2 linked regions of the Caldalkalibacillus thermarum genome follow. The protein of the gene in region 1 binds, or shares a complex with, the protein of each later gene. Links are inferred from orthologs where the notes say so. Each region holds a gene or a part of one and is shown on either strand. Other genes may lie near its edges.

Region 1 (8,115 bases):
AAGCGGACACCACTTACGGAAAAATTGGCGTCAAAGTATGGATTTACCGTGGAGAAGTTCTGCCTCAAAAGAGAAAGAAGAGAGCGGAAGGAGGTCAATAATCATGCTAATGCCGAAACGTGTTAAATACCGTAAAGAGCATCGCGGCAGAATGAAAGGGCGCGCCAAAGGCGGCACAGAAGTTACCTTCGGCGAATACGGCTTGCAAGCTCTTGAGCCTGCCTGGATCACCAACCGCCAAATTGAAGCTGCCCGTGTGGCCATGACACGCTATATCAAACGTGGCGGTAAGGTATGGATCAAGATTTTCCCATCCAAGCCCTACACGAAGAAGCCGTTGGAGGTGCGCATGGGTTCCGGTAAAGGTTCTCCGGAAGGATGGGTTGCTGTTGTCAAACCTGGCAAAGTGATGTTTGAACTGGCCGGCGTGCCTGAAGAAGTTGCCCGTGAAGCTTTAAGATTAGCCTCACACAAACTTCCGATCAAAACGAAGTTTGTCAAACGTGAAGGTGTGGGTGGTGAGCACAATGAAAGCTAGCGAATTCCGTAACATGACCACGGCCGAAATCGAGCAAAAAATTGCTGCTTTAAAGGAAGAGTTGTTTAACCTTCGTTTTCAATTGGCAACAGGACAACTGGACAATACGGCACGCATTCGTCAGGTACGCAAAGACATTGCCCGAGCAAAAACTGTGTTGCGCGAAAGGGAACTGGGCATTAACTCCAAATAATCGAAAGGGGGTTGCAAGATGGCAGAACGTAATCGACGCAAAGTTCAAATCGGAAGAGTCGTCAGTGATAAAATGGACAAAACCATTACGGTCGCTGTTGAAACGTACAAAATGCACCCGCTGTACAAAAAGCGTGTGAAATACACTAAAAAATATAAAGCCCATGATGAACACAATCAGGCTAAAGTGGGCGACATTGTAAAAATCATGGAAACTCGTCCGCTGTCCAAAGAGAAGCGTTGGCGTCTGGTTGAAATCGTCGAAGAAGGTGTCATCATTTAAGGATTCACTCGCCTTTCCTAACGAAATGGCTTAGCAGAGAGGAGGTCTTAGGATGATTCAACAAGAGACTCGTTTGAAAGTGGCTGACAATACCGGAGCAAGAGAACTCTTGTGCATCAAAGTGCTTGGTGGTTCCGGTCGCAAATATGCCAATATCGGAGATATGATTGTCTGCTCGGTGAAGGATGCAACACCCGGAGGCGTTGTTAAAAAAGGTGATGTGGTCAAAGCAGTCGTTGTGCGCTCCAAAAAAGGTGTTCGCCGCAAGGACGGATCTTATATTCGCTTTGATGAAAATGCTGCCGTCATCGTACGTGATGATAAAAGTCCCCGCGGCACACGTATTTTCGGCCCAGTGGCTCGTGAGCTGCGTGACAAAGACTTTATGAAAATTATTTCCCTTGCCCCTGAGGTGCTTTAAGTGAGAAAGCGATAAAAGGGATGGAACGATCACAACCTGAGATTGACAGGTAGGAGGTGCACAACAGATGCATGTCAAAAAAGACGATATCGTCATGGTGATTGCCGGTAAAGACAAAGGAAAGAAGGGGCGCGTCATTGCCGCTTATCCCCGCAAAAACCGTGTTTTGGTTGAAGGGGTTAATCTGGTCAAAAAACATCAAAAACCCAATCAGGCCAATCCCCAAGGGGGCATTATTACCCAAGAAGCGCCCATTCATGTTTCCAATGTGATGCCGCTCGATCCGAAAACAGGCGAGCCAACCCGCGTGGGGTACAAAGTGCTGGAAAACGGCAAAAAAGTACGCATCGCCAAAAAGTCCGGTGAGCCATTGGATAAATAATGGAGTTTGAAAGGAGGTTGTCACTCATGGCAGCAAGATTGCTGGAAAAATACCGCAATGAAGTCGTTCCTGCGCTCATGCAAAAGTTTAATTATAAAAACGTCATGCAAGTGCCTAAGATTGAAAAAGTTGTGATCAACATGGGAATTGGAGAAGCAGCTCACAACCCCAAGGTGCTGGACGGCGCTGTTGCTGACCTTCAAGCCATCACAGGCCAAAAGCCGGTGATTACCCGCGCCAAAAAGTCCATTGCCGGTTTTAAAATTCGCGAAGGGATGCCTATCGGTGCCAAAGTGACCCTGCGCGGGGAACGGATGTATCACTTCCTGGATAAACTGTTTAATGTTGCTTTGCCCCGGGTGCGTGACTTTAGAGGCGTATCCCCTAAATCCTTTGACGGACGGGGAAACTACACGTTAGGTTTGAAAGAACAACTGATTTTTCCTGAGATCGACTACGATAAAATTGACAAAGTGCGCGGCATGGATGTGGTGATTGTGACCACAGCCCAAACGGATGAAGAATGCAGAGCCTTGCTTGATGAAATGGGTATGCCTTTCAGAAAGTAAACAACGGAGAAATGTAGCGGCAGATCCCGTTAAATCTCAAACACGTGACAGAAGGAGGGAATCAACAAAGTGGCCAAAAAATCCATGATCGCCAAAGCCAAGCGGAAGCCGAAATTTAAAGTGCGTGCTTACACCCGTTGTGAGCGTTGCGGCCGCCCCCATTCGGTTTACCGTAAATTTAGGTTGTGCCGTATCTGTTTCCGTGAATTGGCCTACAAAGGTCAAATTCCTGGTGTGAAAAAAGCAAGTTGGTAATCCCGAGCTTGGGAAGGAAGGAGGTAATTTGGAATGGCAATGACAGATCCTATTGCTGATATGCTGACACGTATTCGCAACGCAAATGCTGTTCGTCACGAATATATAGAAGTACCGGCTTCTAATCTGAAAAAGCAAATTGCGGAGATTTTAAAGCGCGAAGGATTTATTCGTGATGCGGAATATATTGAAGATAACAAACAAGGGATTATCCGTATCTATCTAAAATACGGACCGAACAATGAACGGGTCATCACCGGATTGAAACGGATTAGTAAACCAGGCTTGCGCGTCTACGTTAAAAGTCATGAACTTCCCCGCGTTTTGGGCGGTTTGGGCATTGCGATTATCTCCACATCCAAAGGTGTCATGACTGACAAAGAAGCACGCCGGCAAAATGTAGGCGGCGAGGTTATCGCTTACGTCTGGTAAACACAGAGCAGAAACGGAGGTGTTTTTATGTCACGCATTGGCATAAAGCCGGTCCAAATCCCAGATGGGGTAGAGGTTAAGGTTAACGGTAATGAAGTGACCGTCAAAGGACCGAAGGGTGAACTTTCCCGCCAATTTCATCCTGATATGCAAATTAGTGTTGAAGACAATCAAGTGGTCGTTGAAAGACCTTCTGACGATAAGCTGCACAAATCCCTGCATGGCACGACCCGTTCACTGATTGCCAACATGGTGGAGGGTGTGACCAAGGGATATGAAAAAAGCCTGGAACTTGTTGGGGTTGGATACCGTGCCCAAAAAAGCGGCAATAAGCTGGTGCTAAACGTGGGTTACTCTCATCCCGTTGAGATTGTGCCTGAAAAAGGCATTGAGATCGAGGTTCCTTCCCAAACCAAAATCACAGTAAAAGGCATTGACAAAGAGCGTGTCGGTGCTGTGGCCGCCAAGATACGCGCTGTGCGTGAACCCGAGCCTTATAAAGGCAAAGGGATTCGCTATGAAGGAGAGCATGTTCGCCGTAAAGAAGGTAAGACAGGTAAGTAAAGGAGGGTAAGCCATGATCACAAAAGTGGACAAAAATAAAGCGCGTAAAAAGCGCCATGCCCGGGTGAGACGCAAAGTGTTCGGGACACCGGAACGTCCACGCCTGAATGTGTTCCGGTCTACGAAACATATCTATGCCCAGCTCATCGATGATATGGAAGGAAGAACACTTGTCTCGGCTTCCACTTTAGATAAAGAGTTGCGCGATAAGATTGAGTATGGCGGTAATATAGAAGCAGCTCAGCAGGTAGGTGCCTTGCTGGCCAAGCGTGCGATCGAAAAAGGATACCAAAAGGTCGTATTCGATCGCGGCGGCTACCTCTATCATGGCCGTGTCAAAGCACTGGCTGATGCTGCTCGCGAAGGTGGTTTGCAATTCTAATGTTCAAAGGAGGGAAAAACATGCAGATCGACCCTAATAAACTAGAACTGGAAGAAAAAGTCGTCGCCATTAAGCGTGTGGCCAAAGTGGTTAAAGGTGGCCGTCGCTTCCGGTTTAGTGCACTGGTTGTGGTAGGAGACCGCAATGGCCATGTTGGTTTCGGCTTAGGTAAAGCAGGTGAGGTACCGGATGCGATCCGCAAAGGAATTGAAGCAGCGAAGAAAAATTTGATTAAAGTGCCTATTGTTAAATCCACCATTCCCCATGAAATCATCGGTCATCACGGTGCCGGAAAAGTGCTGATGAAACCTGCCTCAAAAGGTACGGGAGTTATTGCCGGGGGTCCTGTCCGTGCCGTTTTGGAACTGGCTGGCGTACAAGATATCTTGACCAAATCACTGGGCAGCTCCAATGCCATTAATATGGTCCGGGCTACCTTTGAAGGCTTGCAGCGCCTCAAAACAGCTGAAGAAGTAGCCAGACTACGGGGTAAGACCGTTGAGGAACTGTTAGGATAAGGAGGGAGAACAGATGGCAAAAAAATTGGCGATCACCCTCAAACGCAGTGTGATAGGTCGTAAACCCGATCAACGGAAGACTATTGAAGCTTTAGGACTCAAAAAACGCCATCAAACTGTGGTGCATCAAGATAATCCTGCCATCCGCGGCATGATCAATAAAGTGAGCCATTTGGTTGAAGTCGAAGAAGTGGAGCAATAAAACAGCCACTGAGCACAGAGGAGGTGTATCGTTGTGAAACTGCATGAATTGAAACCAGCACCTGGATCTCGCAAAGCACGTAAACGTGTCGGCCGAGGCATTGGCAGCGGCATGGGTAAGACAGCAGGTCGCGGAACAAAAGGGCAAAAGGCCCGTGCGGGTGGAGGCGTTCGTCCTGGCTTTGAAGGTGGTCAAATGCCATTATACCGCCGCTTGCCCAAGCGAGGGTTTAACAACCCGACCCGCAAAGAGTATGCCATTGTTAATCTGGAGACGCTCAACCGCTTTGAAGAAGGCACTACTGTTACACCTGAGCTGCTAAAAGAAATCGGTATCGTTAAAAACTTAAAAGATGGCCTTAAAATCCTGGGCGACGGCGAGCTTAAGGTGAAGTTAACGGTGAAAGCCAACAAATTCTCCCAATCCGCCATCGAAAAAATTGAAGCTGCCGGTGGAAAAACTGAGGTGATTTAATGTTTGCCACAATCTCCAACATTATGAAAGTGGAAGACCTTCGGCGCAAAATCATCTTTACCCTGCTGGTGTTAATTATCTTTCGCATCGGGGCTTTTATCCCCGTACCCAACGTTAATCCCAATGTGATCAATCTGTATGACCAAGCCAATGTGTTGGGGATTATCAGCATTTTAGGCGGGGGAGCCCTGGAGCGTTTCTCCATTTTTGCCATGGGGGTCATGCCGTATATTACGGCCTCCATTATTGTGCAACTGTTAACCATGGACGTGATTCCTAAGTTTGCCCAATGGGCCCGGGAAGGGGAAGCCGGACGGCGTAAACTGGCTCAGGTTACCCGTTATGGCACTGTCGTACTCGCCTTTGTTCAGGCCATTGGGATGTCCATTGGCTTTAACAACTTGTTTCCTGGCCTCGTGGTCAACCCCGGTTTGGGCACCTATTTGTATATTGCCGTGATTTTAACAGCAGGCACCACTTTCCTGATGTGGCTGGGTGAACAAATTACCGAGAAAGGCATTGGCAACGGTATCTCCATCTTGATCTTTGCTGGAATTGTGGCAGCCATACCGAGTAGCTTGAATCAAATTTATCTCAGTGAGTTTGGTGAAGGAGCCAACATTTTCTTTGGTGTTCTCAAAGTGGTCATTCTGGCCTTGGTTGTGTTAGCCGTTGTGGCTGGCGTGATCTATATTCAACAAGGTGTGCGCAAAATTCCGGTCCAATATGCCAAGCGCGTGGTCGGACGGCGCATGTATGGTGGGCAATCCACCCATATCCCGCTGAAGGTTAATGCCGCAGGGGTGATTCCGGTCATCTTTGCCATGTCCTTAATCTTCTTCCCGCCAACAATAGCCATGTTTTTTGCCGGAAACCCCATAGCGGATTGGGTGATTAATCATTTTGACTATACCAGCCCGATTGGGATGTTTTTCTACGTGATTCTGATCATTGGTTTCACCTATTTCTATACGTTTGTGCAAATCAACCCTATACAGATAGCGGAAAACATGAAGAAGCATGGCGGCTATATCCCTGGCATTCGTCCCGGCAAAACAACATCTACCTATCTGACACGCATCTTAAACCGCATCACACTGGCTGGCGCCCTATTCTTGGCAGCTGTGTCTATTTTACCTGTCTTTTTCTCAGCCCTGGCCAACCTGCCTCCTACGGTGACCATCGGAGGTACAGCGCTCTTAATTGTGGTCGGCGTGGCTTTAGAGACCATGAAGCAGGTCAACAGCCAGCTGGTGAAGCGCCACTATAAAGGGTTTATTAAATAAACCATCTTTAGTATGTGGAGGGGTTTGATGAATCTTGTACTCATGGGTTTGCCGGGGGCCGGAAAGGGAACCCAGGCGGAAAAGATTGTTGACACCTTTGGCATTCCGCATATTTCGACGGGTGATATGTTCCGCGGTGCCATCAAAGACGGAACCCCGCTCGGTCGGGAGGCTAAAGCCTATATGGACCGGGGGGAACTGGTCCCTGATGAAGTCACCATAGGTATTGTTAAAGAACGATTAGCCAAAGATGATTGTAAACAAGGCTTTTTGCTTGACGGTTTCCCCCGTACCGTGGCTCAAGCAGAAGCATTGGATGATATATTGGCAAAATCCGGCCGGAAATTGGATCATGTGATTTATATTGAAGTGGCCCAGGAAACATTGTTGAAACGCTTGACCGGCCGGCGCATTTGTCGTGATTGTGGTGCCACTTACCACGTGTTATTCAACCCTCCGAAGCAAGAAGGTGTGTGCGACAGGTGTGGAGGTTCACTCTACCAGCGTGATGATGACAGTGAAGAAACGGTTCAAACACGCCTTGAGGTGAACCTGAAGCAGCAAGAACCACTCCTTAACTTCTACAAGCAGAAAGGTTATCTGCGCACAGTTAACGGAGAGCAAGACATTCAGCAGGTATTTGGCGACATCACCACGATTTTAAGAGGTCAGACACCATGATTGTCACCAAATCCAAGCAAGAACTTGAGCTTATGAGAGAAGCAGGGCGTATTGTAGCTCTGGTGCACCAAGCATTACAAGAAGTCATAGAACCTGGGATTACAACCAAAGAGCTCGATGCCCTGGCGGAGAAAGTGATTCGGTCACATGGAGCAACGCCTTCCTTCAAAGGTTATGGAGGCTTTCCTGGCAGTATATGCACCTCGGTTAACGAAGAACTTGTTCATGGTATTCCGTCGGAGCGCAAACTAAAAGAAGGCGATATCATCAGCATTGATGTGGGCGCCAATTTCAAAGGCTATCATGGTGACTCTGCCTGGACGTATCCGGTTGGGAAAATCAGTGAGGAGGACCAGCGTCTGCTCACCATTACGGAGCAATCGCTGTACAAAGGGTTGGCTGAAGCAAAGCCCGGTGCCCGCTTGTCCAACATTTCCCATGCGATTCAAACCTATGTGGAAGCCGCCGGTTTCTCCATTGTCCGGGAATATGTGGGGCACGGGATCGGCACCAAGCTTCATGAAGATCCGCAGATCCCCAACTTTGGTCCGCCCAACCGGGGACCCCGCTTAAAACCCGGCATGGTACTGGCCATCGAACCGATGGTCAATGCCGGTACCCGGCATGTGCGCACCTTAGATGATAACTGGACGGTTGTGACCCAAGACAAGCGAAACTGTGCTCATTTTGAGCACACCATAGCCATTACGGAAACAGGATATGAGATCCTGACTAAACTTTAAGGGGTAGGTGACCCATTGTGACCGATTCACAATCATTACCCCAGATTGGCCAAGTCGTTCGTATCCTGCGTGGGAGAGATGCTGGACAATATGCTATTGTCATTAAAATTTTGGATGAGCGCTTTGTGCTGATTGCCGATGGCAACAAACGCAAATTTGACTCTCCCAAGAAAAAGAACATCAAGCATCTTCA
Region 2 (13,343 bases), on another replicon or contig:
CGCATTTCCATATTTGATTAAAGGAACGATTTAAGCTGTCAAAGGAGCTCTGTCCATGGAGACACACAGAGAACTGCTTCAACGGCTGTATGCTGAAACCTGCCGTATCCGGGAGCAACTGGCCCGTGTCCATGAGGATATGAACAAGAATGACCCGGCTGTCGTGGAACAGTTGCAGGCGGCGGTTGAGGCACGGGGCCACACAATAGCCAAGCTGCAACATCTGCAGCAGGAGGGCAGCTTGGCTTGGACAGGGGAGGAAAAGGAACTCTTAGCCCGGCTTAAAGATTGGGAACCGGAACTGAACGAACGGCTGCGCAGCTTGTACACTGCTTTTGCCCGGCAACTGCAGAAGCTGAACCAAGGCAAGCAGGCCGCGCACAAATACCAGCAGCCTTATGCGGCCATATACACAGACGGAACCTATATTGACAAGCGCAAGTAAGGATTGTCCTGAAAGGAGGCGTCTCATTGTCTGTCCGCAATCCCTATCAAACGTACAAGCACAATGCGGTGCAAACCGCCTCTCCCGGCGAATTAACGCTCATGTTATATAACGGGTGCCTTAATTTTATTAAGCAAGCCCGGCAGGCGATAGAGGAAAATAACATCCAAGAGCGGAACAAGTATATGCAAAAGGCGCAGGATATCATCCGGGAGCTGATGGTCACCCTGAACACGGATTACGCTGTGGCCAAGGATATGCTGCGGATGTATGACTATATACTCCGCCGCCTGATTGAAGCCAATATCAACAATGACGCGGCCATTTTGGATGAGGTGGAAACATACGTCAGCCAGTTCCGCGACACCTGGAAAGAGGTTTTGCGTTTGAACCGGCAAAAACAGTATGGTGGAGGAGTCCCGCATGATGGCAAATTCTAAGCTTGAGAGCCGTAAAATTGTCGCTTTCCGTCTGGGAACGGAAGAGTATGGCGTTCCCATCGGGCAGGTGGTTTCCATTGAACGGATGCAAAAACCAACCAAAATTCCCAAAGTGCCCCAACATATACGCGGCGTGTTGAATATCCGCCAGCAAGTGATTCCCATCGCGGATTTACGCACCTATCTGTTGGAAGCAGAGTGCACGGACGAAGACGATGCGCGCATCATTGTCATTGATGTGGACGGCCGCTCAATGGGTTTGGTGGTGGATGAAGCCAAGGATGTTGTGGACATTGACCCGGACCAGGTCCAGCAAGTGGACTTGCATGGCGCTGCTTCTGAAAGCGTGCTCGGGATTGCCAAAGTGGACGAGCGGCTGATTATTCTGATGAACATGTCTAAGCTGTTAAATGAGCTGGACCCCTCTGGCATTTTGCAGGAGATTCAGCACGTGGCCCAGCTCGAACAGCAGGATGGGGAAGAAGCTGAACCGGCTGAGGCCGATGGGGAAGGTGCTGATGAAAAAGTAAGCCAAGCAGCAGAAGATGGGCTTGCCAAATAGACGCTACCCCGGCCCTGAAGCGGCCGGTTTTTTATTGTGTGCATAAACAGGAATGTTGTGGACAGGGACAACATTAGCCAACTGGTTCACTGTCAAGAAAATGTCTATCTTTTTCGACAAAAATGTGAAAAAAGTCTAAGTTTAGGTAGGAATTTTAGGAAAAATGTCGAATAAGTATAACACAAAGTGAGAGGAGGATGAGACCATGAAATTTAATATTCGTGGGGAAAATATTGAGGTCACTCCGGCTTTGCGCGATTATGTGGAAAAGAAGGTCGGACGCCTGGAGCGGTACTTTAATGAAGACATTACCTCCGATGTATATGTCACCTTGAAAGTGACCCGGGATGAACACAGCGTGGAAGTAACCATCCCCATGCCGAAGTTGCTCCTCCGTGCCGAGGAAAAGAGCCTGGACATGTATGCCTCAATTGATCTGGTTGTGGAAAAACTGGAGCGCCAAATCCGTAAATATAAAACCAAGATCAACCGCAAATTCCGGCAAGACGGAAGTGTGAAGCAGCTTTTCCAAGAGGTGAATGGCCAAGCCGAAGAGACGCATGAAGAAGAAACAGATGACAAAATTGAGATCGTGCGTACCAAACGGTTTAACTTAAAGCCGATGGATGCCGAGGAAGCCGTGTTGCAAATGGATCTGTTGGGTCACAATTTCTTTGTCTTTTCCGATGCAGAAACCCAAAAGGTGAGCGTGGTTTACAAGCGCAAGGATGGCCGTTACGGCCTGATTCAGCCGGAATAAAACGAAAATAAACCTAAAAAAGGGCTGTCCCCAAAGCATTCCTTTGGTGACAGCCCTTCATTTTACAGGGAGATGAGTTGAACGCAGCTTAAGCATGAACACTGCTTGATTCAGCCCTTGTGAACACAGCTTGATCTAGCCTTACATCCGGGGTGTGGTGTGCAGCAGCCGCTCTATCTCTTCAGAGGGCATGGGTCTGCTGAATAAGAATCCTTGTGCCTCATCACAGCCAAAATCTTTAAGCAAAGTGAATTGCTCCTCGTATTCCACGCCTTCAGCACACACTTTCAGGCCCAACCGGTGCCCCAATTCTATAATGGTTTTCACAATTTCCTGATCTTTGTGTTGGTTGTGCATATCCATAATAAAAGAGCGGTCGATTTTGATCAAGTCCAGTGGGAAGTGCTTTAAATATTGCAAAGAAGAGTAATACATGCCAAAATCGTCGACGGCGAGCTGGATGCCCCGGGATTTTAATTGCTTTAAGGTAGCGGCAGTTTGTTCCAGGTTGGTCATCATCGCTGATTCGGTGATCTCCACTCTGAGACTAGCGGGTTCCAATCCGGTTGTGTCCAGGACTTGCTGCACGATACCGGCTAGATTATCTTGCTGAAATTGTAAGGCTGAAAAATTGACAGAGACATGAATTGGGCGCCCCTCCTGCTGCTGCCATGTTTTTACTTGCTGGCAGGCAGTCTGTAACACCCACTGCCCAATGGCTGTGATTAAGCCATTGGCTTCAGCCACAGGCAAGAATTCACTGGGTGACACCAATCCCAGCGTGGGATGCTCCCAGCGGATAAGGGCTTCCATCCCGCAAATGGTTCCTGTTGTGTTATCGATTTGGGGCTGGTAGTAAACACGGAGCTGATTGTTTTCCAGCGCATGAGGCAGGTCATGTTCCAACACAATGTGCTTTAACTGGTCAACATTCATATCTCCCTTAAAAAGCCGGTATTGTTTGTCTCCTGCTCCGTCATGAACAGCATGATGGATCATAACCTGGGTGCCTTGCTGTTCCGATAGGTCTCTGAAGTAGATGGCGACAATATCTTGGGAAGAGGAAACGGTCACTTCAAACCACCGGTTCAGGGGCGCATACCATTCTCTGAATTGCCTGGCCTGCTTGTCCCCTGGGCGGGTATAGGCCTGGTAAAACTTGGTATCTTTCAGTTCAGGAAATGCATCCCAGAAATTTTTGCCAATCAGGTTGAAACGGTCAATGTTAAACAGCTGTTCTATGGCTGGATTAAGATAGAGAAATTCCCAGTGGCGATTAAGGATAATATACCCGCCTTGGATGTTTTCTAAGACGGTTAGGACCTGTTGTCCTGATTTAATGAGTGTCTCTTCCATTTCTTTATTGACGAGTTGGAGACTTGGAGCAGACTGATTGCTCTTTTTTGCCATACAGGTACCTACCTCTCAGCTTGCAGGATATAAAAAAACCACACCCGTCTATGAGGGATGTGGTTTTGATCCCCATAAACGGCAGCTGGCTGGCATAGCCCTGGCGGACCTTAGCCCCTGTAGCTTTGCGTCACTGTGTTTCCACAGTTTTGCCTTTATCGTTTTTATATTTAAATTTGTTGTTATCATTCGTCAGACAATCATCCTGGCTGGTAAAAATAAACTTTTGTCGTGCAAATATAGAATGACAAATATCAAACTAAAAGAACCAACTCAATACGATGGTACACATGTGAGACATGATGGCCATTAATCATGGTCATAGTCATACTATAATAATGATAAATAATTTCAGACTGTTGATCAATAGTATTATCGCCATATTTCGAATGATTTTGACACAATTCGATAAAAACTGCCCCTCCATGCTACTTTGCCCCCTTCCCCACATTCCTTGTGTCCCTCCGCTTTCATCTGGTAAAATAGGCATGATGTCACTCGCCTGATCACCTACAGAACAGAGCTGGCGAAAACTATGGTTGAGGACAAGGGACAGGCGCTGAAAAGGAGCGATCAATGATGCTCGGATGGTTGAAGAAGTGGTTTGGAGATCCCACCGAAAAAGAGCTAAAACAAATGTACAAAATTGTGGAACATATTAACAGTCTTGAACCGGAGATGGAACGCCTATCTGATAATGAGCTGCAGCAAAAAACACAGCACTTTAAAGAGCGGCTGGCCAGGGGTGAAACGCTGGATGACCTGTTGCCCGAGGCCTATGCCGTTTGCCGGGAAGCATCCAAACGGGTGCTCAATATGCGCCATTTTGATGTGCAGCTGTTGGGCGGCATTGTGCTGCATAAAGGGGAAATCGCGGAGATGAAGACTGGGGAAGGGAAAACCTTGGTGGCAACCCTCCCCATTTATTTAAATGCTTTGACCGGCAAGGGGGTCCATCTGGTCACCGTCAACGAATACCTGGCCAAACGGGACAGTGAGCAGATGGGCAAGCTGTATAACTTTTTAGGGCTTACGGTGGGGCTGAATATCAGCGGGATGTCCCAGCAAGAGAAAAAGGAAGCCTATGCCGCTGATGTGACCTATGGCACCAACAATGAGTTTGGTTTTGACTACTTGCGGGACAACATGGTGCTGTATAAGGAGCAGATGGTGCAGCGGCCCCTCAATTTTGCCATTGTGGACGAGGTGGACAGCATCCTCATTGACGAGGCCCGCACCCCGCTGATCATCTCCGGACAGGCCCAGCGTTCCACCCAGTATTACCAGGCGGCGGACCGCTTTGTGGCCAGCCTGGTCAAAGACAGGGACTACACGGTGGACGAGAAGGCCCGCAACGTGATGCTGACCGAAGAAGGGGTGGCCAAAGCGGAGCGCTTTTTTGGCATTGACAACCTCTATGATCATGCCAATGTGCTCATTAACCATCACATCACCCAGGCCCTCAAAGCCCGGGTGATCATGCGCCGGGATGTGGATTATGTGGTCCAAAACGGCGAAGTGGTGATTGTCGATGAGTTTACCGGCCGCCTGATGCACGGCCGCCGCTACAGTGACGGGCTGCACCAGGCCATTGAGGCCAAGGAAGGGCTGCAGATCCATCAGGAAAGCATGACCTTGGCCACGATCACCTTCCAGAACTACTTCCGCATGTATAAAAAACTGGCCGGCATGACGGGGACGGCCAAAACAGAGGAAGAAGAGTTTCGCAAAATCTATGGCCTGGACGTGTATGTCATTCCCACCAACAAACCCATGATCCGTAAAGACTTGCCCGACATGGTTTATAAAACGGAAGCGGCCAAGTTCCGGGCCGTGGTCAAAGAGATCGTCGAACGGCACAAAAAAGGGCAGCCGGTCCTGGTCGGCACGGTCTCCATTGAAAAATCGGAGCTGCTGTCGGCCATGCTCAAAAAAGAAGGCATTCCCCACCAGGTGCTCAATGCCAAACACCATGAGCGGGAAGCGGAGATTATTGCCCAAGCCGGCCAGCGGGGCGCGGTCACCATCGCCACCAACATGGCCGGACGGGGAACTGATATTGTGTTAGGGGAAGGCGTGGCCGAACTGGGCGGGCTGCATATTATCGGCACGGAGCGGCATGAGTCCCGCCGCATTGACAACCAGCTCCGCGGACGGGCCGGGCGCCAGGGAGATCCCGGTTCCAGCCAGTTTTTTATCTCGCTGGAGGACGAGCTGATGCGCCGCTTTGGCGGGGAGAATATCATGGGCATGATGGAGCGCCTCGGCATGGATGAGGACCAGCCCATTGAGAGCCGGATGATCACCCGGGCCATTGAAAAAGCCCAGGAGCGGGTGGAAGGGCATAACTTTGACATCCGCAAGTGGCTGCTGCAGTACGATGATGTGATTAACCAGCAGCGGGAAATTATTTACAAACAGCGCCGGGAAGTGCTGGAACGGGACAGCCTGCGCGATGTGGTGGAAGGCATGCTCAAAAGTGTGGTGGAACGCATTGTCAACCTGCACACCCCGGACAGCGAAGTGCCTGAAGACTGGGATTACCAGGCCATTATTGACTATGCCAACGCCACCTTCTTCCATGAGGGCACCGTCACCGTCGGTGAGATTAAAATGAAGCCCCGGGAGGAGATCATTGACCTGTTCATGCACAAGATCAAGGCCATTTATGACCAGCGGGAGCAGGAAGTGGGCCCGGAACTGATGCGGGAATTTGAAAAAGTGGTGGTCTTGCGGGCAGTGGATACCAAGTGGATGGACCACATCGATGCCATGGACCAGCTGCGGCAGGGCATCCATTTGCGCGCCTATGGCCAGACTGACCCGCTCAGGGCCTATCAGATGGAAGGCTTTGAAATGTTCCAAAACATGATTGAAGCCATTGAGGAAGAAGTGGCCACCTATATTCTTAAAGCCCACATCACGCCCAATGTGGAGCGTCAGGCTGTGGCCCAGGGTGAATCGGTCCGGCCCACTCCTGTCCAGCCTGGAGCCCGCCCGGCAGCCCAGGCTCCCGGCGGGGAGAAACCTAAGCCGCAACCGGTCCGCGTGGGCAAGAAAATTGGCCGCAATGAACTGTGTCCGTGCGGCAGCGGCAAAAAATATAAACGCTGTTGTGGACAAACCTCGTGATCGGCTATAATAGTGATTGTGCGGAAAACATCAATATACACTTGGAGCCGAAACCGGGAAACCGATGCTGACAGAGGAGTGATGGGTCATGTCTGTGAATGAACTGCGGCAAGAATTAACGGCGTTAGCGCAGCGCCTGAGTAACATAAGGGGGTCTCTTTGACTTACCTAAAAAAGAGGCCCGCATTCAGGAACTTGAACAGGTGATGAGTGCGCCTGATTTCTGGAATGACCAAAACAAGGCCCAAGCCATCATCAGCGAAGCCAACGCCCTTAAACAGCAAGTGGAGCAGATGAACAAGCTCCACAGCCAGTTTGAGGAGATTGAAGTGATGCTGGAGTTGGCTGAAGAAGAAGATGACGAGTCCCTCGTCCAGGAAGCAGGGCAGGCTGTGCGCAAACTCAAGGACGAAGCCAGCCAATTTGAATTGGAACTCTTGCTGAACGAACCTTATGATAAAAACAACGCCATCCTGGAGCTTCATCCCGGCGCCGGCGGAACAGAGTCCCAGGATTGGGCATCCATGTTGCTCAGAATGTACACCCGTTGGGCAGAATCCAAAGGGTTTAAGGTCGAAACGCTGGATTATCTGCCCGGGGATGAAGCAGGGGTGAAAAGTGTCACCCTGCTGATCAAGGGGCATAATGCTTACGGCTATTTAAAGGCGGAAAAAGGCATCCACAGGCTGGTGCGCATCAGTCCCTTTGATGCCTCGGGCCGCCGCCATACTTCCTTTGTGTCCTGTAATGTGATGCCGGAAATGGATGACAACGTGGAAATCGAGATCCGCCAGGAAGACTTGAAAATTGATACCTACCGCTCCAGCGGGGCAGGAGGACAGCACGTCAACACCACCGATTCTGCCGTGCGCATCACCCATTTGCCCACGGGCATCGTGGTGACCTGCCAGTCGGAACGTTCCCAAATTAAAAACCGGGAAAAAGCCATGAAAATCTTGAAGGCCCGTCTGTACGAAAAACACATTGAAGAACAGCAAAAAAAGCTCGCTGAATTGAAAGGGGAACAGAAGGAGATCGGCTGGGGCAACCAGATTCGATCCTATGTCTTCCATCCCTACAGCATGGTCAAGGATCATCGCACCAATGTGGAGACGGGCAATGTGCAAGCGGTGATGGATGGCGAAATTGATCTGTTTATCGATGCTTACCTCAGATCCAAACTCTCTGATAAGGCACAGTAAAAGCAGCATGGCAGTACAAGCACCATAACGGTCTCTCGGGGAGAAACCTATTGGGTCACACCAATAGGTTTTTTCTCGGCAAAATGGAGGTGGAGCTCTTGGCGAGGCGCAAAAGGGAGAAGCCCCTGCCCCACTGGCTGCTGGTCATCAAAGACTATATGTATCTCTTTGCCGGGGCTACATTGGTGGCGTTAGCCTTTAATCTGTTTTTGTATCCCAACCGGATTGCCTCTGGCGGCGTGGTTGGGATCAGCACTATACTGGGTTATCTCACGGACATTGAACCAGGCTACATCCAGTGGGGAATTAACATCCCCCTCTTTGTGGCTGGTGTGGCCATCCTGGGCAAACAGTTCGGCTTAAAAACGTTAGTGGGCACCGTCTGCTTGCCCCTGGCTGTTGTCTTGACCTCTCAGCTCAGCCCCGTCACTGACAACCCCTTTTTAGCCGCGTTATTTGGAGGCGTCGGGGTGGGCGCCGGTCTGGGGCTGGTGTTCAGAGGCAGGGCCTCCACCGGAGGGGTGGATTTGGCCGCTCAAATTGTGCACAAGTTTACCGGACTCCGCTTAGGGCTGGGCATTTTGATCATTGATGGCCTGATTGTGATTTCATCGGCTGTTGTGTTTAACATTGAACTGGCCCTGTATGCCCTGATTGCCTTGTTCATTACCAGCAAGACCATTGATGTGGTCCAGATGGGCATGGGTTATGCCAAAGTGGCCTTTATTATCTCCAACCAGCAGGAGGAACTGCGCCGCGCGATTTTGCACGATTTGGACCGGGGCGTGACCCGTTTGACGGCCACCGGCGGTTACACTGACAGGCCACGGGAGATGCTGATGTGTGTGGTGAACCAAATGGAAGTGACCAAATTGAAAGAACTGGTGCGGCGCATCGATCCGTCTGCCTTTGTGGTGGTCACTGACGCCAATGAAGTATTGGGAGAAGGATTTAAGGTTGAATAATTTTACACACAGGCGAGCTGAGCGGCGAACAGGGTGGTGAAGTGAAGCTGCACAGTGCGGCTTGGCCCCTGGTGAGCCGCCTGTGCCCATTAACATTAAGGCCTTGCAGAAGTTTCACGCCTTTTGCAAGGCCTTTTTAGTGAACGGGCGGCTGCCGGCAGAAGGAAAGCGTGTCCTGTTAGCCCGATGTGGTCAAAAGAACCGGACCAAGAGACTTTTTGGAAATTGAGCACATCCGCAACCAGCCTGTGGGCATGTTGTCTTACGGTTTGCAGAAACGGGTGGAGCTGGGCCGGGCGCTGGCCGCGGAGCCGAAGCTGTTGCTTCTGGATGAACCGATGGCCGGCATGAACAATGAAGAGAAAGAAGATATGGCCCGCTTCATTTTGGACATTAACGAAGAGCGGGGCATCACCATCGTTCTGATTGAGCATGACATGGGCGTGGTCATGGAACTTTCCCACCGCATTGCCGTCCTGGATTTTGGCAAGCGGATCGGTTACGGCAAGCCGGAGGAGGTGCAGAATGATCCCCGGGTGATTGAAGCCTACCTTGGCCAGGAAGCCATTTAGGGCTGTTATGAGGGACCAGGACCCATGTCTGATGGATGGTCACAAACATGGTCGTGAACTTGATCATGAACAAAGGAGGCTTTGAGGGCATGACAGAAGTGACCTTGCCTAAGCTGCTTAAGCAGAAAGCAGAAACGATGGGTGAGGCCGTAGCGCTAAGGGAAAAAGAATTTGGGATTTGGCAGGAGTTCACCTGGAGGGAATATTACGACAATGTGAAAGCGTTCTCTTACGGTTTGTTAGAATTGGGGTTTCAGCGGGGAGACCGCCTGGCAATTATTGGGGATAACCGTCCCGAATGGCTGTTTGGGGCTTTGGCGGCCCAGAGCTTGGGCGGGATCTCGGTCGGGATTTATCAGGATTCGCTGCCCAAGGAGCTGGTCTATTTTCTGAATCACAGTGAAGTGAAGATTGTGATCGCCGAAGACCAGGAACAAGTGGATAAATTGCTGGAAACCAAAGAGGAGATCCCTCAGGTGGAATATATCATTTATTACGATCCCAAAGGTTTACGCATGTATCAGAATGAGCGCTTACTCAGTTTTAAGGACGTGCAGGACCTGGGGGAAAAATACAGGCAGCGGCCGGATGCCCTGGTTTTTGAAGCCGAAGTGGAGAAAGGCCGAGGCGATGATATTGCCATCTTCTGCTACACCTCCGGGACCACCGGCCACCCCAAAGCAGCGATGCTGTCCCATCATAATCTGATCAACATGGGTGTAAGCTTGATGAAGATGGACCCCATGGAGCCGGGGGACGAATTCCTCTCTTTCTTGCCTTTGGCCTGGATCGGGGAGCAGATGATGAGTCTTTCCTCAGCACTGCATATTGGTTTTACCGTCAATTTTCCCGAGGAGACCAATACCGTACAGGAAAATCTGCGGGAAATCGGCCCCCATACCATGTTTTCCCCGCCGCGCATCTGGGAGGACATGGTGTCCAAAGTGCAGGTGCGGATTCAGGATGCAGGGTGGCTGAAACGGAAATTGTATCAGCTGGCCATGAAAACGGGCTACAGGCGGGCCGATGCGTTGATCAACAAGAAACCCATTGGTTGGGACCTGAAACTGAGCTATCTGTTTTGGGACTGGCTGATTTTCAGCGCCATCCGCGACCATTTAGGCCTGTTGCGTTTAACTTACCTCCGACAGAAGTCTCCCACTTCTAAGCGAAGCGAAAGTGGGAGATGAATGTCGGTTTGATGTAGCCTCAATATGATGAGTGTGGTAAAATAAAATCAAACAAACGTTCGTATTGTGGGCAGGTGATGTGAATATGCCCAACAAAGCCTACAAATTCCGTTTGTATCCAACACAAGAACAAGAACAACTGCTCGCCAAAACGTTCGGTTGCGTCCGCTTCGTCTACAACAAAATGCTTGAAGATCGTCTACACATTTATGACACGTTCAAGGACGACAAAGAAGCCTTGAAAAAGCACAAGTTCCCCACTCCGGCCAAGTACAAACGGGATTTTCCATGGCTCAAAGAAGTCGATAGTCTTGCCTTAGCCAACGCTCAATTAAACCTACAAAAAGCATTCACCAACTTCTTCTCTGGCCGAGCGGGATTTCCCAAGTTCAAAAGCCGCAAGGCGAAACAGTCGTACACCACAAATGTGGTTAATGGCAACATGAAGCTTGCGGGCTCGATTTTTCCATGAATATGCTGTATGTCGATAGCGAGGGTAAGAGAGCCAATTATCCTCGATTTTACCGGCAAGCCTTGGAAAAACTGGCCCTAGCCCAACGGGTGCTGTCACGCCGCAGGAAAGGTTCCAACCGTTGGCACAAACAGCGGCGGAAAGTAGCCCAATTGCACGAAAAGATTGCCAACCAACGTCAGGATTTTCTGCATCAGGCTTCACGACAATTGGCCAACCGGTATGATGCCGTGGTGATTGAAGACCTCAACATGAAGGGGATGTCTCAAGCCCTCCATTTCGGTCAAAGCGTCCACGACAACGGCTGGGGCCTGTTCACTACTTTCCTTCAATACAAGTTAGCAGAACAGGGAAAGAAGCTGATCAAAATCGACAAATGGTTCCCCTCATCCAAAACGTGTTCATGTTGTGGTCGAGTGAAGGTGTCTCTATCGCTTTCCGAACGTCTATTTCGTTGTGCATGCGGTTTTGTGGCAGATAGAGACACCAGCGCCGCCATCAATATCAAAAAAGAAGGCCTGAAACAGTTAGGGACTGCCTAACTGGATCTCGAACCGTGGGGCACACGGGGATCGCTCGGTCAACTTCCCATCATGAGATGGGATTACCCGAGAAGCCCCCACCTCTAAGCGTTAGCGTAGGTGGTGGGAGTATGTCACAAAGGGCCTACACGGGAGGAGCGGCATTGGGGCCTGATGTGACCCGGTTTTTCCACGCTATTGGCGTGAATCTGAAACAGATCTACGGCCAGACAGAGGTGGCCGGCATCGCCATTGTCCATCAGGACGGGGATATTAAATATGAAACTGTCGGAGTGCCCATTCCTGGCACAGAGGTTAAGATTTCTGAAAAAGGCGAAATTTTAATTAAGAGTCCCAGTGTGTTCAAGGGGTACTACAAAAACGAACAGGCGACCCGGGAAACCATCACCGATGGCTGGCTGCACACCGGAGATGCGGGAGAGCTGGATGAAGACGGCCACTTGATCGTCATCGACCGCCTGAAAGATGTGATCCGTCTGGATAACGGCGACATGTACAGCCCGCAATTTATAGAGAACAAGCTGAAATTCAGCCCATATATTAAGGAAGCAATGGCGGTGGGTACCGGCCGGCCGTTTGTTGCTGCCATCCTCAACATTGATATGGAAAATGTGGGGCAGTGGGCGGAAAACCAGCAGATCGCCTACACCACCTACACCGACCTGTCCCAAAAGCCGGAGGTGCTGGAATTAATCCGCAAGGAAGTGGAGCGGATTAACAAGGATTTGCCTGAAACGGCCCGTGTGGAACGCTTTGTGCTCTTGTATAAGGAGCTGGATGCTGATGATGAGGAACTGACCCGGACCCGCAAGATCAGGCGCCAATTTGTGGCGCAGAAGTATGCGGATGTGATCGAAGGACTTTATTCCGGCCAAGGGACGATCGATGTCAAGGGCACCATCCGTTACCGGGATGGCAAAGAGGCAACGATTCAGACCCAGTTGACGGTTGTGGCAACAACCCAGAGAGACGAGGAGGTGGCTTGATGGACTTTTTCCTGCAAATACTGGTCAGCGGTTTTGTGGTGGGCGGCATTTACGCACTGGTAGCCCTTGGCTTTGTGCTGATTTATAAATCGTCGGACGCCATCAATTTTGCCCAAGGGGAGTTTTTGCTGGTGGGGGCTTATGTCAGCCTGACCTTGATTGCCACCTACCAAATTCCCCTGGTTCCGGCCTTGATTTTGACCTTAATCTTTAGTGCGGTGCTGGGCTTGATAATTGAACGCTTAGTCTTGCGTCCTGATCGGATCTATTTTCGGCGCGGTGTTTATCACGTTGCTGCCGGTGGTGCTCCGGGAGGGGATTGTCTTGATATCCCCTTGGGTGCCGGGCCTGGCTGACCATTTTGCCGGCATCCGCGAGCTGGTCTTCGGGCTGATTATTATCCTGTTTTTGATCTATGAACCTGAGGGTTTGAACAAGATTTGGCGTAACATCAAGGATTACTTTAAGCTGTGGCCCTTCTCTTATTCCAGAAAGTAGGGGGTCTTGTCCGGAACGGGTCAAGATCCAATGGGCTTAAATGCTGACAATTAAGTAGTCATATTTAACTTTAACCATATATAAGGGGGAAAAGTGTATGACCAAAAAAATGAAGAGATCGGTATTTAAGCAATTTAAGCAGTGGATGACCTTGGGCATGATCGTCT

What was found.
Region 2: the proteins of secY (region 1) and secA are in contact, whole or in part, in a crystal structure (PDB 3DIN), measured with the Thermotoga maritima proteins. The link is inferred for Caldalkalibacillus thermarum from one-to-one orthologs. Residues at the interface, in WP_004081795.1 of Thermotoga maritima: Glu108, Gly109, Glu110, Glu111, Ala236, Glu237, Arg238, Arg239, Ile240, Thr241, Ile242, Gln243, Tyr244, Ala245, Arg246, Arg247, Val248, Thr249, Gly250, Arg251, Arg252, Val253, Tyr254, Gly256, Ala257, Ser258, Thr259, Tyr260, Leu261, Pro262; in WP_004082002.1 of Thermotoga maritima: Glu261, Ala262, Arg263, Lys300, Ala301, Arg302, Thr303, Ile304, Ile305, Leu323, Tyr324, Asp325, Pro326, Val329, Ser330, Tyr333, Ile336, Lys340, Phe345, Val349, Glu363, Phe364, Tyr374, Ser375, Gly376, Gly377, Glu393, Ile395, Thr482, Ser483.

The regions. Positions count from the first base shown.
Region 1 is NZ_BMKZ01000012.1:20,115-28,229, reverse strand. What follows is about bases 4,392-7,354. They hold secY (preprotein translocase subunit SecY), read left to right. Parts: upstream 4,392-5,211; coding sequence 5,212-6,498; downstream 6,499-7,354. Other genes in these bases: map (type I methionyl aminopeptidase), read left to right, coding at 7,176-7,354; IEW48_RS06465 (adenylate kinase), read left to right, coding at 6,526-7,179; rplO (50S ribosomal protein L15), read left to right, coding at 4,772-5,212; rpmD (50S ribosomal protein L30), read left to right, coding at 4,550-4,738; rpsE (30S ribosomal protein S5), read left to right, coding at 4,392-4,536. In the rest of the region: rpsC (30S ribosomal protein S3), read left to right, coding at 1-101; rplP (50S ribosomal protein L16), read left to right, coding at 104-538; rpmC (50S ribosomal protein L29), read left to right, coding at 528-731; rpsQ (30S ribosomal protein S17), read left to right, coding at 750-1,013; rplN (50S ribosomal protein L14), read left to right, coding at 1,066-1,434; rplX (50S ribosomal protein L24), read left to right, coding at 1,502-1,816; rplE (50S ribosomal protein L5), read left to right, coding at 1,843-2,385; IEW48_RS06505 (type Z 30S ribosomal protein S14), read left to right, coding at 2,455-2,640; rpsH (30S ribosomal protein S8), read left to right, coding at 2,674-3,072; rplF (50S ribosomal protein L6), read left to right, coding at 3,100-3,636; rplR (50S ribosomal protein L18), read left to right, coding at 3,650-4,018; more of rpsE, read left to right, coding at 4,039-4,391; more of map, read left to right, coding at 7,355-7,922; IEW48_RS06455 (KOW domain-containing RNA-binding protein), read left to right, coding at 7,940-8,115. UniProt on the Escherichia coli protein: The central subunit of the protein translocation channel SecYEG. Consists of two halves formed by TMs 1-5 and 6-10.
Region 2 is NZ_BMKZ01000016.1:13,252-26,594, forward strand. What follows is about bases 3,878-6,972. They hold secA (preprotein translocase subunit SecA), read left to right. Parts: upstream 3,878-4,196; coding sequence 4,197-6,749; downstream 6,750-6,972. Outside these bases: IEW48_RS08060 (hypothetical protein), read left to right, coding at 56-445; flagellar export chaperone FliS, read left to right, coding at 472-885; IEW48_RS08070 (chemotaxis protein CheW), read left to right, coding at 872-1,447; hpf (ribosome hibernation-promoting factor, HPF/YfiA family), read left to right, coding at 1,653-2,207; IEW48_RS08080 (sensor domain-containing protein), read right to left, coding at 2,349-3,617; IEW48_RS08095 (YitT family protein), read left to right, coding at 8,110-8,916; IEW48_RS08105 (AMP-binding protein), read left to right, coding at 9,578-10,678; IEW48_RS08115 (AMP-binding protein), read left to right, coding at 11,803-12,678; IEW48_RS08120 (ABC transporter permease subunit), read left to right, coding at 12,678-13,034; IEW48_RS08125 (hypothetical protein), read left to right, coding at 13,003-13,176; IEW48_RS08130 (ABC transporter substrate-binding protein), read left to right, coding at 13,274-13,343. UniProt on the Escherichia coli protein: Required for protein export, interacts with the SecYEG preprotein conducting channel.